One region of the Candidatus Protofrankia californiensis genome, then DNA from elsewhere that is predicted to be linked to it. Evidence: riboswitches for the same ligand, from Rfam matches in the RefSeq annotation. Region 1 holds a riboswitch; each other region holds the start of a gene.
What was found. Region 1 has a riboswitch for cyclic di-AMP ahead of DD1DGNOD_RS03235 (transglycosylase family protein). Riboswitches for the same ligand answer to the same signal wherever they lie in the genome.
Positions count from the first base shown of each region.

Region 1 (4,491 bases):
GGCGGAAGCATCGTGATGTCACAGCCCGCAAGCGCCGCCACCACATGGGCGGAGCTCCGCCAGTGCGAGTCAGGCGGGAACTACACCGTCAACACCGGCAACGGTTACTACGGTGCCTACCAGTTCGCCCTGAGCACCTGGCAGGGTCTCGGCTACACGGGGCTGCCCAGCGGCGCCTCTCCAGCCACCCAGGACGAGGCCGCGCTGAGACTGGCTGTCCGATCCGGCTTCGGCCAGTGGCCGATCTGCGGCCAGGGGATGGGCGCCGACCAACTTGCGGCAGACGCCAGCTCGTCCGGCGCGGGGTCGGCGAGCCCGAGCTCGCCGTCCGACTCGACCCGCACCCGACGCTTGGTGGTGCGCCAGAGCGCGGAGAGCCTGTTGGACGCCCCGGACAGCACGTTGTTCACCACCGGGCTGATCCATCAGGTGCGATCGGACGTACGAGCCTGGCAGCTCCAGATGAACGCGCTCGGTTACAAGATCTTGATCGACGGTCGCTACGGCCCCCAGTCGGCTTTTGCGGCCGGCCTTCTGCAGGGTTCGAAGGGCCTGCGGGTGGACGGCATCTGCGGCCCACGGACCCGGGCGGCCACCTTCGCCTGAACGACCCGACAGCCGGCGGCTCACCTGACCGACAGCCGCCGGCTCGCCCGTGGTCAGGCACGCGGCGGATCGCGCTGGAGGACCGCAGACAGCGCGATCACGATCGCTTCGCACTCGAGGTCCCTGCCCGGATCCGAGGTCCCTCCCGGATCGGCGAAGCCCGTCTGAGAGGTCCGGAAGCCGATCCGAGAGGCCCAGGGACCGATCCGGGCGGTCCTGCTCCCCAGAGCACTTGAGAGGTGACAGTCAGCGCAACCAGAAATACGGATAAGACTGAATTTATCACTTTAAGTTATAAAATCTGAAGAAGACGACCCTGTCACAGAGAGGTCCGGATCGCCAGGTAGAGTCACTTGTTCAAGGTGTTTAGCCCATTCGGGTGATAGGAGTCACGTGGGTGTAGTTCATCCGACACCCCGATTTGCTTCGATAGAGCCAGACTCGCTAGAGTTCTTCCCACTCACCGGATCGGTGAGGCCGCCCGGACGGACGCCGAATCCTGTCCCCGTCCGGTACGGCACGATCTACCGCGGAGCCACAAGGACAGGAGCGGGGGAACCAACATCCGGACGTCCGCACACGGAGTCCTTGGGGTAAAGCCGGCAGCGCCCATCAGCGCTACCGGCCGGGCTTGTTCCCGCCCGCACCCGACAGCTCACCTCGTAGGCGACGGGAAGGACCGACCCACATGCCGTCTGGTGGCAGGCACCGCGCCCCGCAGCATCCCTCCACCGTCATGAAGGTCCTGCGTACCACCGGTGCCGTAACAGCACTCGTGGGCAGCGGTCTGGCTGTCACGGCCGCACCCGCAGGTGCCGCAACCGCGGACGACTTCGCCAAGCTCCGTCAGTGCGAGTCCGGCGGCAACTATCGGATCAACACCGGCAACGGCTACTACGGCGCCTACCAGTTCGACACCGGGACCTGGCGCGGTCTGGGTTACTCCGGTCTACCCAGCGACGCGCCGTCGGCGCTCCAGGACGAGGCCGCCTACAAGCTTTACAACTCCCGCGGCTGGTCCCCGTGGCCGTCCTGCGCGGCCAAGATGGGCCTGACCCGCAACGGCCCGGCACCGTCGTCGTCCGCTGGCACGTCCAGTGCCGGTGCGATAGAGCGCGCGATCACTCCGGCACAACCGGCGATGACGCTGGATCGCGCCAAGGCCCTGCTGGACTCGGCGGACTTCACCGGAACGACGCTGTCCAGCGCTCTGTCCGGCGAGGTCCGCCCCGACGCCTATGTCTGGCAGAGCGAGATGCGCCAGAAGAAGTTCATTCTCCAGGTGGACGGACGTTTCGGGCGGGAGTCCCAGGGTCTGGCATCGCTCTACTCCTATCTGACTCGGGTGGACGACGGCAAGGCCGGCGTGGTCGGCAAGAACCTCTGGGACGTCACCGTCACCAACCCAACCGTCCTGTGACACACAAGATGTACATCATGTGATATTTCGTGGCTAAAAGATCACAGGTGATCCGATCGTGTTCCGCCCGGTCGCCGTCCGGTGCTCCACCACCCTCGGACCCCGATCATGTGATGGACCTGCCGGCCCACCCCCTCCCGGCAGGTCCATCGCCTGACGGATTCCCCCGCAGGCCGAACGTGAAGCCGATCGGACCGGGCAGGATGGACCCCATGACAACCTCATCCGGACGATCGGACCTGCTCGGCGGCCCGCCGCCAACGAAGCTCACCCTCGATCCCGCCGCAGCAAAGGCGCTGGGTACCGGCGAGGACCCGGAGACGGTCGCAGGGCGTTTCCCCGACTCCAGTCTCGCCTGGGCAACGCTTGCCGAACGCTCTTTCGATGCCGGCAACCCGGTGGCCAGCTATGCCTATGCCAGGACCGGGTACCACCGTGGCCTCGATCAGCTACGCCGCGCGGGCTGGCGAGGACACGGGCCGATTCCCTGGTCCCACGAACCCAACCGGGGCTTCCTTCGAGCACTCGCGGCACTGGGCCGCGCAGCCAGCGCAATCGGCGAGACCGAGGAGGCCACCCGCTGTCGTGACTTCCTCGCCGACAGCGACCCCGAAGTGGCCGACATCCTGGGAGTCAAGGACATCTGAGCCGCTCGCGAACGGCACGCCACCCCGCCGGAACACCCGTGGCTTGCCGGCAGCCTACTAGCATCCGACGTAAGTTACAGATGATGTAAGTAGCACGCGACGTGAGTAGAGGCGGATGGCGTTCGTCAATCGCACCGAAGAGCTTGCAGCGCTGGAACGCTGGTGGGCCTCGACCGACCCACGGCCAGCAGTGGTATGGGGACGGCGCAGAGTCGGCAAGACCGCCCTGCTACACCGCTTCGCCGCCGGACGGCGGTCGGTTTTCCACACTGGTGCCGGCCGCGCGGCCTCGGGCGAGCTGGCGCAGTTGTCCCGCCAGGTCGTGGACGGCGTCCCCGGGCGGTTCCGGGACCTGCTCGCGCGCCCATACTCCGATTGGGACGACGCACTCGACGACCTGGCCGCGACAGCGGAGCACGAGCCGCTTCTCGTCGTCCTGGACGAGTTCCCGGAGATTGTCGCAACCTCACCGGATCTTCCAGGAGTGCTGCGGGCCTTCCTCGACCGCGCCGCGGGTAGGACCAAGTTGCGGCTGCTGCTGTGCGGGTCGGCGGTGCGGCACATGACCGCGCTACAGGAACAGCGGGCGCCGCTCTACGGCCGATTCGACCTGTCGCTGTCGCTGCATCCCTTCCGCCCGAACGAGGCCGCGTTGATGCTGCCCGGGCTCACGCCGGCCGACCGGGCATTCGTGTACGGGTTGGTCGGCGGGGTACCGCTGTACCTGTCGTGGTGGGATCAGGATGCGGGCATCACCGACAACCTGCTGCGGCTGGCCTGCCGACCCGGCGCATCCCTGCTCACAGAGGGACAGCTTGTGCTGGCGACCGAAGTGGAGCACGGCGAACATCCGGCGGCGGTACTACACGCCATCGCCTCGGGCCGTACGCAGTACAACGAGATTAAGGACTACATCCGGGCCGAACCGGCGCGCACCCTGGACCGGCTCATCGAACTACGGCTCGTTGAGCGAATCATGCCAGTGACCGACACTCCTCGCAGCCGGCGCCGTGTCTACCGGATCGCCGACAACTTTCTCGCCTTCTATCTCGGAATACTTTCCCGGTTCCGCCCCGAGATCGACCGCGGTCTCGGGGAAGCACTGCTACCCGTGCTGCTCAAAAGCCTTGACGACCATTTCGGCGCTCCCTGGGAGGAGTCGTTCCGGGAGCATCTGCGACGGCTGGCCGTCGCGGGTTCGCTGGGACCGGACATCGTCGCGGTCGGACCCTACTGGGGCACCGGCGGCCGGGACGAGATCGACGCGGTCGTACTGGCCGGCCGAGACCGACATCCTGTGCTTGCCGGGGAGGCGAAGTGGACGCGAAGCGTCGACGGCCGGCGGCTGGCTGCCGGCCTCCAGGAGAAGATCCGTGCCCTGGGGCCCCACCTGCCCACGGAAGATCATCTGGATGCCGATGGCACCGGACCACAGGACGGTGACGGCCGGCGGGCAACGGAGCGTCCCGGACCGATCCGCCTTGCCATCTGCGCCCGCGAGGAGATCCGCAACCCGCCGACCGGAGCCCTCACCGTCACAGCCGCCGACATCTTCTCCCCGCCGTAACGGCGGCAGGCGGCAACTGTTCTGTTGACATGTTCTGTCGACGAGGACAGCGGATCACGCGGTCGACACTGTCGCTTCTCCTCGCCGTTGCTCTACCCACGGGCTGGAACAATGGATCGTACGGCCGACACCATCCCGATCTACGGGGTCCGCAACCGCGTTGAGAAGAACGGGCCCGCGATCCGTGATGCGCTCCGTCCAGACGATCGCGACATGTTCGTGACGGAACTGCGGATCGCGCTGGCAGAGGC
Region 1 covers NZ_CAAAFT010000058.1:3,818-8,308, reverse strand. Annotated here, with positions in the region: gene DD1DGNOD_RS03240 (transglycosylase family protein) at 1-606, shown strand, start outside; cyclic di-AMP (ydaO/yuaA leader) riboswitch at 1,125-1,289, shown strand; gene DD1DGNOD_RS03235 (transglycosylase family protein) at 1,295-2,026, shown strand; gene DD1DGNOD_RS03230 (DUF3151 domain-containing protein) at 2,239-2,673, shown strand; gene DD1DGNOD_RS03225 (ATP-binding protein) at 2,789-4,240, shown strand; partial or broken gene DD1DGNOD_RS03220 (DUF6247 family protein) at 4,352-4,491, shown strand, end outside.

Region 2 (4,627 bases), on a different contig from region 1:
CGACACGGCGTGCGACTGGCCGAGGTCGTCGTGAACAGCCCAGCCGGTCGCGCCGGCCTGTTCGCCGACGACCTGGTGCTCTCCGTCGCCGGGCAGCCGGTCGCCACCCCCGGGGACCTGCAGCGACTGATGACCGAGGAGACCATCGGACGTCCGCTCGAGCTGACCGTGTGGCGGCGCGGCGCACTCGTCGACGTCATCGTCGTCCCCCAGGAACTGGCGCTCACCTAAGTCGACCGTAGTCGCCGTTGTAAAGATTCGTGTGAATTCCGAGCAGGCCGGCCAGTAACAGCGCCGCCAACGCATAGACCATGGTTATCCGAGGGCCGATGAGAATGGCGGCGAGCATCGGGCTGACGACCGTCAGCGTAAGAACTACATACCTCCCGTGACCGGCCAGACGTAGAGCGACCACGGCCATGAGCACCAACAGCGGGGCGAGGCGAGGCACCCAGCCTGTTGATCGTAGCCGCGGCATACTCGCTCGTCTTCCACCGGGGAACCGAGCGAAACCTGCCGGCACACAGTGTGCCCGTTGTCCGTCTGCTCCGGCCCGGCTGACCGACCGGTCAGCCGGGCCGGAGCAGACGACGGGTCGGCCACGGACAACGGAATTGTCAATTCCACATTTTCAATCACATATTGTCAATCACACGAAACCGTCAGCCGCACGGGAACAGCCGGGCGTGAGTGCGTGCGCCGACTATACCGTCAACTGCAAGTACGTGCTGTCGCTGGTATTCCTTCACCACCCTGGTGGTCTGCGGGCCGAATTTCCCGTCGACGGCAAGAGAATATCCGAGGTCGGCCAACCGTCGCTGTATCCTGACGACCTCGGTACGCAGGCGACTTCCGTTTCTTATGGCCACACCGGACTGACCACCGGACGATGGGGCCGAACAGTCCCTGTTGGTGTAGTGGATCCCGGTGACAGGCGGGACCGGAGTGCTCGGTCGTGATACCCGTGTGGTCGTCGGGCGGGTGCTCACAGCGGCCGCGGCAGCATTCCCCCGCGTCAGATAGCGGCGGTAGGAACCGTTGGTGTAGGCACCCCACGCACGCACACCCTGGCTTTCACACACCTTCTTCGCCGCCCACGCGTTGGTGGCCGGATCGAACAGGTTCCGGCCCGCCAGCCAGCTCGCGTGGGCCCGCACGTTGATCTGCCAGAGTCCGCGGGAGTCCTCGCCGCGCGGGTTACGCGCTTTGGCGTTGCCACCGGACTCCGCGAGAGCCACCGCCACCCAGGTGCTCAGCGGCACCCCCTGGCAGCTGGGCAGTCCCGCGTTCATGCCGACACGGGCGATGGTCGCGTCGGGAACGATGGCGGAAGCGGACGCCGGACTCGCGCCGGCCGGGGCCGCAGTCAGCATCATTCCAGCCGCTGTTCCGATGAGCCCAACAGTGGTTGCTAATGCGGCGCCGGTGCACCGACTCTGCTTCCTATGTTTTCCTTTGGCCATACTCAGACATCTCACCTAAAGGTATCGTTGAAGCGGCCCGTACTGTTTCTTCCGGTAGCGGTACCGGTACACCGTTTCCAGCGTCGAGCACGCCGTCACCAGGGTCGTCCAGCCTTGTTCCGGACGACGGGCAGGCACCGTTCAGGCCAACTGTTCAGGCCAACTTTTCAGGCCATGCGAACCATTCGTTCAGGCCATTATTTCGGGCCATGCGAACCGAAGGTGACGTGCTTTCTCGACGTCCGCTACAGGACTCGTTCGGGGCTCAGGAAATGGCTGCCGGATACCGACAGAAAAACAACTCACGGCGTTACCGGTTCGCAATTCCCTGCGTTACCGGTTCGGGGTGACAAAATGCCCGGGACTGCTCACCCGGGGCAGCGGTCTCACCTGATACGACCTACCAGGTAGTTGTTGGTGTAGACCTTCTGGAGCCTGACCACGGCTCCGCTGTGCGGGGCGGCCCACATCATTCCGTTCCCCGCGTAGATCCCCACGTGATGGATACTTCCCGGCCGACCGAAAAAGATGAGGTCACCGGGCTGCTTGGCACTCTTCGGTATTTTCTGGGAGGCACCGTACTGGGCATTGGACACCCGCGGAATACTGCGGCCGAGCTGTTTGTAGACGTAGCGGACGAGGCCGGAGCAGTCGAATGCCCGCGGGCCCTCGGCGCCCCACACATACGGCTTGCCAGCCTGCTTCGACGCCAGATAGACGACCTTCGCCCCGAAGCTGCTGGAGGACGTCGAAAAACTCACCGGTTGCGCCGACACCGCCCCCGTGGCGGCAGCCGGCGACGAGGTCGCCGACCAGGTGGCCGGAGTGATCGTGAAGGTGGCCGGTCGGACACCGGCCACAGTGGTCGTGGCGGCGTCGGCCCAGCCTGCCCCGTTGACCCCGTTGGCCCCGTTGGCCCCGTTGGCCTCCAGCCCCCGGTCGTTCGCCCAGGCCGGGGCGGCCAGACCGGAGAGGGCCACGGTTCCGGTGGCCGCGGCGGCAACCGCCGTACGTGCCGATATCCGGCCAAGGGTGGACCGGGTCGTCCGCGCGCGATGACGACCCCGCCTGGGATGTTTTACGGCAGCCGAACCTGAATTCACCTGATATGCAGGCAACGATGATCCTTCCCATACGCCTGCGAGGTTAGCTGTCGGGTTCGGGCCGGGAAGCCCGGTCGGCGCGCGGGAACGCGCAGCCGACTTCACCCCAAGGACGGCGCCGCGGTGGCGACATCCGGCGGAAGGTGGGTCCCCCGCTTCTGTCCTGGCGATTACTAGTTGGAGACGCCGGACCATGGACAGAACTCGGCGTGTGGTCCGGTGCCGTTGAGAGCTCGGCCAACGTAGCGAACTACTTTCGGTAGTCGCAAGTAGCAGTTTTCTCGGCATGTCGGCGCAAAATGCTTACCCTGCGTATCATTTGCACAAGCCGTCTCAGGGCAGCTGCCAGGACGACACCGGTGAGCCGCAGCGTGGCGGGGCTGCGCACCATTGCCGGAGTCCTCCGGTGCGTATCGTGAAGCACCCGGCGCAGACCGGCAACGACATTTTTCTCTGCCACCGTGTTCCTCTGCCACCGTGCGATCCGGTCCCGCGCGGGCCCGCGTCCACGGATATCCGTCCACGGGGTATCCCGCCTCCCCCGGCGGGCAGCTTCAGGATCCCGGCAGGGCGGGCGCCGGTGGGCCGTTGCGGCCGGAACACCCATATGGATCGAGATCAATACAGATCAAAAGCGAAAATATGAAACCGCGGTATCCATCGGCTTACCTACCGGCGTGCCCGTCTGCGGACGAGCAGACGGGCGAGCACGCGGATACAGCATTACGAATCAACCCGTGCGCACAGCGTGGTCAGTAGCGCACGTGGATCACCGCGAAGCGGGAGATCACCGCCTTCGCCGGTACCAGCGCCGTTCGAACCGATCAGGATTCGACCCAGCCACGCGCCTGTGCGAGGCTGGTAAGCCGCTGCCGTATCTGGTGTATTTGACTGCCGGTCAGGGTCGGTACCGATTCGATAAGCGTCTCTGTCAGCAGGTGCCGGAACTCCCCGATAGTGAGGACGTCGCACATCTCGTCGTCGTCAGTACCCGAGCGCCCGACGTTCGTGCTTTCGGAATGCGACAGCAACGGGCGGGCCGGAACCCGACGGACAAGGCGGACAACCGACGCCTTCGGGCCCCTGTCGCTTTCCTCCGCCTCGAACTCCACCAGCGTTCCGGGCTGGAACAGGTGTTTCTCATCCTGAAGATCGTTCGCGTGTATGAAAATATCGTCGCCACCGGCATCGGGCGCTATAAAACCGTAGCCACGAATTCCGTCGAAACGCAAAATCCTACCAGTACCCACCACGTCTACCCCTGTAGAGAACCTCTGTGCCAGCTTAGCTCCAACACCCCCCAACCATGAGGTTTACTCACACTCCCAGTTGCGCATGGTCAGGTCAAGCCGACACGCGAACCACAACAATGATCGACAAGAAGTGATCGAGGAAACGCCCGGAGCCGGCCAGGGGCGACTCGTCAACCATCTGACCGGCTCCCAGCGCGGCGTGCCCCGGTGGCCGGCAGGCCACCGGAAACGCGATCATGCTTTTCGCGCTCGTGGCCCTGAGATCTACGCCGGATCGCGGAACGTGTGGACGGCGGCAAGGCACTGCTTGGCGACGCTGACGACCGCCTGCGAAGTGAACCCGAACTTGGTCTGCAACGCCCGTAGCGGGGCGGACGCGCCGAAGGTCTGCATACCGATGATCGCCCCGTCGGTGCCCGCGTACCGTTCCCATCCGAGCGTGGAGGCCTGTTCGACCACGACGCGCGCGCGGACCGACGGTGGCAGCACCTGGTCGCGGTACTGCGCGGGTTGCCGGTCGAACAGCTCCCAGCACGGCAGACTGACCACGCGGGCGCGCACACCCTGCGCGGTCAGCTCCTCGTAGGCGGCCAGGGCCAGGTGCACCTCACTGCCGGTGCCGATCAGGATCATCTCGGGATCGCCGTCGGGGGCATCGGCGAGGACGTAGCCCCCACGGGCAAGCCCGGACGCGGCAGCGTAACGGGTCCGGTCCAGCGTCGGCAACGCCTGCCGGCTCAGGATGAGCGCGGCCGGCTCCCGCCGCAGACCCATGACGACCCGCCACGCCTGCGCAACCTCGTTGGCG
Region 2 covers NZ_CAAAFT010000278.1:3,853-8,479, forward strand. Annotated here, with positions in the region: gene DD1DGNOD_RS15130 (S1C family serine protease) at 1-231, shown strand, start outside; gene DD1DGNOD_RS15135 (hypothetical protein) at 224-478, opposite strand; gene DD1DGNOD_RS15140 (peptidoglycan-binding protein) at 663-1,376, opposite strand; gene DD1DGNOD_RS31210 (C40 family peptidase) at 1,850-2,581, opposite strand; cyclic di-AMP (ydaO/yuaA leader) riboswitch at 2,584-2,745, opposite strand; gene DD1DGNOD_RS15150 (cold-shock protein) at 3,391-3,819, opposite strand; gene DD1DGNOD_RS27100 (hypothetical protein) at 3,911-4,057, opposite strand; partial or broken gene DD1DGNOD_RS29530 (transketolase-like TK C-terminal-containing protein) at 4,084-4,627, opposite strand, start outside.
Region 2: another riboswitch for cyclic di-AMP. It lies ahead of DD1DGNOD_RS31210 (C40 family peptidase); the one in region 1 lies ahead of DD1DGNOD_RS03235 (transglycosylase family protein).

Region 3 (4,627 bases), on a different contig from region 1:
AACCGGAGGGGGAGGCTGCGCAGGAACCCGCTTGTGGATTGTTTATGAGGCCGTAACCGCTACGCCTGGCGGCGTGCTGATGGCCGGATGTCGACGCGGGCTGGTCAGATCAGCTAGACGACCCGGCCAACGGAATACGACGTGGTGTGGATAACTCTCAGTGAGACGACGTCGCCGGACTTCGGCGCCACCCACATCTTACCATTACCGGCATAAATACCAACATGGTAGATATTACCCGGTGAACCGTAGAAAATCAGGTCACCGACCTGCTTGTTGAACTGTGATACCCGGGTGGTCGCCTGGTACTGCGCCTCGGCCGTGCGGGGGAGGTTGCGTCCCAGCTGCTTGAAGATGTACTGGACCAGGCCTGAGCAGTCGAAGGAGTAGGGGCCTTCCGCACCGTAGACGTAGGGCTTGCCGGCCTGCTGCGCCGCGAGATATACAGCCCGTTCACCAAACGAGCTGGCCGCTCCGATCGCGCTCGAGATAGCAGCGTCCGGTGACGGATTGGTGCCGAAGATCTGAGAGCCGCTACGGGTGGTCGCCTGGGAAACCCGCGCCGGAGGTGCGGGTACGAAATTGGGGACCACGGTCAGCGTACCGACATTGGTCGACCGTGTTGACCGCAGGGCGTCGGTTCCGTCGAAGATAGCGGTGATCTGCGTGGTGGTGAGAACCTTGGCTGTATAGCTCGTGAAGCCCTGGTCGTTGGTGTAAAGGTGTTTGAAGGTCGCCCATCCGTCCGGCAGCTTCACCTGGACCTTGACGAGTTGATTGGCCAGTGGCGCGTGGGTGGTCTCGTCCTCGAGTGAAAATCCCATCTCCACCGGCCGATCGGCTTTAACCGAAACGTCCGGATTCGTGACTCTGAGCACGGCCCCCGACTTGGGGCGCAGGTCGGTCTGGTTGAGTACCTGGCTGGCGATCGACCCTGGGCTGGTCGCAGACGTCGGGTTGATGACGGAGGTGCGCAGGTTGGCAAGAGAGGCCTGACTTCCGAACTGAGCTCCGAGCGTTATCGGAGAGGTGACGGAAGCCTCGTCGGGACCCGAGTCGGTCGGGGCACATCCGGCCAGGGCAACTCCGGACACCGCAACCGTGCCGGTGGTCATCGCGGCGACCGCGGCCCGGGCTCGCGAGCGACCTGCTCCGGACTGTGATACTGGTGCGCGGTGCCGGCCACGTGTCGGGCGCTCAACGTGCCGGTCGACCTGGTGCCGGCGGGATGACGGCGAAGCCGTCTGCGACGAACGTGACCATGGTTCTGGATCAAGCTGCACATCATGCGCAGACAAGGCTGTGATCCTTCCCGTTCGCCTGCGAGGTGAGCTGTCGGGTTCGGGCTGGGCTGCCCGGTGGGTCACGCGACCATCGCGCTGCGCACTTCACCCCGAGGACGACACCGCGGCTCGGTGCCGTCCGGTGGAGGATGGGTCCCCCGCTCCTGCCCTGGTGACGACTCGGAGGGAACACCGGGACCGTGGGCAGGATTCGGCATTTCGGTCCGGTGTGTCGTGACGTCGGCGCGAGACTAGTTCATAAGGATGGCGCTAGTAAACACTAGTCCCTCACAACTACGGCGAGTAGCTGTATGAAGTGCCATACCCGGCTCTTCCTCGTCCTCCTTCACCGACTGGCTCGCCGCCGTGCATGACCTGCTGGTTCGTGACTTTTGGTCCCTCGGCTGACGCTCCGTGTTCCGTGACTTGCAGGATGCGGAGGATGACATTACGCCATAGTGGCGGCAGTCGGTCGACGGGGGGTCTTTGAGTACTTCTAGTAGATGTCTCACTACTTTGAGTAGCAAACGTTGGTGTGAACTGAAGAGATTTTCATCCTGTTCATCACGGTTGTCCGGTTGAGTTGTTCCAGATTGTCGGCCTCCTGACGGGTTGAGGAGTCTGGCGTCGTACGCTGACAGCGCCTCGTCTGTTCACTCACGTGACCAAGGTGGTGCGGCTAGTGATCAAGAACCGTTCGGCGCTCCCTGGAGAGACAGTCGCTATGACGCAGTCCGCACCGGATGGGCGTACCGCACTCCGACCGGATGCACCTGCCCGGCGGTCACGTCCACAACGCGCGGACGTCGTCGTGATCGGTGCGGGTGTCGCGGGTCTCGTAGCCGCGGTCATACTGGCTCGTCGCGGTGTCGACACGCTTGTGCTTGAGTGCGCCAGCCGGGCGAGGGTGGAAAGTCGCCCACGTGCCGGGTTACTCGGACCAGGAGCGGTGGACGTCCTGGAGCGCAATGGGCTTGCCGACGGCCTGAGGGCTGAGGGTGCCCCGCACCACAACTGTGAGTTTAGGCATCGTCGCCGAGCGTTCGTTGTTGAGTATGCTCGGCACGCGGGCGGACGCCATCACGTTGTCTACCCACAGCAGAAGCTTGTCGCCGGCCTGGTCGCCGCCTACCTTGCCGCAGGTGGCGTCATCGAGTTCGATGCCACTGACGTGACATTGGACGCGCTCACCTCCGACCACCCTACCGTGTCCTTCGTCGCAGCCGACGGGCAGCGGCGGACCGTGGAAAGCCGTTTCATCGCGGGTTGCGACGGTCATCATGGTGTTTCCCGCCGGTCGATTCCCGAGGGCGCGTTGCGCAACACCCGACAGCATGGCAGCCCATGGGCATGGCTTGCGGTCCTTGCTGCAGTCGCTCCATCTACCGATAAGATCATTTATGGGATCAGTCCGCAGGGGTTCGCCGGCCACATGCTGCGCGACCACCGGACGAGTCGCTTCTATTTACAGGTCGAGGCCGCAACCGACGCAGCGGACTGGCCATCCGAGCGGATCTGGGAGGAGCTGCACACCCGCCTCGCCGTGGACGCCGACTGGAAACTGGCGGAAGGGCCGTTGCTCGAACCGCCGAACGTCATCACGATGGACTCACTCTTCTACGAACCGATGCGGTTGGGACGTCTCCTACTCGCCGGGGACGCCTCGCGGCGAGTGCCGCCGGCGGCGGCCAAAGGCGCCGGGCTTGCCATCGCCGATGGTGAGACGCTCGCGCTGGCGGTAGCGGCAGCCCTTCACAATTCGGACGAACGACCGTTGGACGCCTACTCCGAGGTGTGCCAGGCTCGGGCCTGGCTGGCGCAGGAAGCGTCGACCAAACTGCTGCAGATGGTGAACGTCGAGCTCTCCGACTCGTTCGCCCGGCGCTTGCAGGACGTTCGCTTGGACCGTCTCCGGACGTCACCGGTCGCTGCCGCCGAATTCGCGGAACAATACCTATCCCCCGTCTAGACCTATCCCCCGTCTGGCGCCTTCGGCGCGAGACGGGGACCCCTATCTCTATGGTGGGCCGCCGTTGTTACGGATGGCGCGTGTGGGGTGGCCGGCGGGAGAGTAGGCCAGCGGTCTGCAGGACGTGGAGTTCGATCGCGAGTTCGTGGACCTCTGGCGACAGAGAGCGATGGCTGACGGCCAGGGCGTCTACAGCGGTCTGCGCGCGTTCCGCGAGATTGTCCAAGGCGCGCTGGTGTGTACGCATCTGGGCGCGTTCGTCCTGAATCGCACGAAGGGTGTCTTCCTGCCACTGCCGGGCGCGCATCAGGTGCTCGCCGGCGTCCGCGGCCTGCCGTTCGGCGTCTTCCAGGCGTCCAAGAAGTTGATCGAGCTGTTCCAGTCTTATTGCCAGTTCTGCAACAAGATCATTACGGACCGTATCCATCGGTTGTGTCATCGGACCGCGTCGCCTTCGTCCTGGATATGAAGGACGACGGCGACGCGGCCGCCGGCGTCGAAGGTATGGCCGTGAGTGGAGGGCCGTTGCCGCCTGCCGCCGAGCGATGGTCGGGAGGGCCGCGCAAGGACGGGTCTCCCGTGAAAGCCCGACACAGTTCATCACGGTAGCCGACGCCGTGGTCCTCGTGAATCCCGCTGCCGGATGCTATGCCGTGGAACAACCGGTAAAAATACGATCAAATCGTACAGTTGGTTGTGTGGATAGCCGTGCTGGATGCGGCTACAGGCCCGATCGGTCGCATTCCCTCCCCTCCCCTCCGTGTCGCTGGGCAGGTGCTCGCGGCTCGGGCGGGGTTGGGCGGGGCGCGTCCGTGGCCCCGGAAGGACCACGTCCGTGAGCTGCGTCCAGGTGATCTCTGACGAGACCCGAAGAATCATCCCGTGAAGCGATGCCAGGGGATGTGATCAGGGCAGATCTGCGGGATCGGCTTCCGGACCTCCCGGATCCGGCAGAAACGCCAGCCCGGGTACTGATCAGCGCGATGAAGATCTGCTGAAGATCCGCCGGACGGTCCTGTCCTCGATCGCTAAAGCCACCCGTTTCGCTTGAACGCCCGGTACAGAAAGACACAGACGGTCACTATCAGGCAGAGGGCCGCCGGATATCCCCAGACCTGGCGCAGTTCGGGCATATGGTCGAAGTTCATACCGTAGATACCGGCTATCGCGGTGGGAACCGCAGCGATAGCGACCCATGCGCTGATACGACGCATGTCCTCGTTTTGCGCGATGGTGACCTGGGTCAGGGTCGCCTGCAGTATCGAGGAGAGCAGCTCGTCGAACCGGGCTATTCGCGCGGTGACTTCTTCGAGGTGGTCGGCGACATCCCGGAAGTACGCCCGGACGCGGGCGTCGATCCCGGTGACGCCGGACT
Region 3 covers NZ_CAAAFT010000489.1:26,028-30,654, reverse strand. Annotated here, with positions in the region: gene DD1DGNOD_RS25380 (C40 family peptidase) at 114-1,115, opposite strand; cyclic di-AMP (ydaO/yuaA leader) riboswitch at 1,304-1,507, opposite strand; gene DD1DGNOD_RS25375 (4-hydroxybenzoate 3-monooxygenase) at 2,008-3,252, shown strand; gene DD1DGNOD_RS30985 (hypothetical protein) at 3,377-3,721, shown strand; gene corA (magnesium/cobalt transporter CorA) at 4,281-4,627, opposite strand, start outside.
Region 3: another riboswitch for cyclic di-AMP. It lies ahead of DD1DGNOD_RS25380 (C40 family peptidase); the one in region 1 lies ahead of DD1DGNOD_RS03235 (transglycosylase family protein).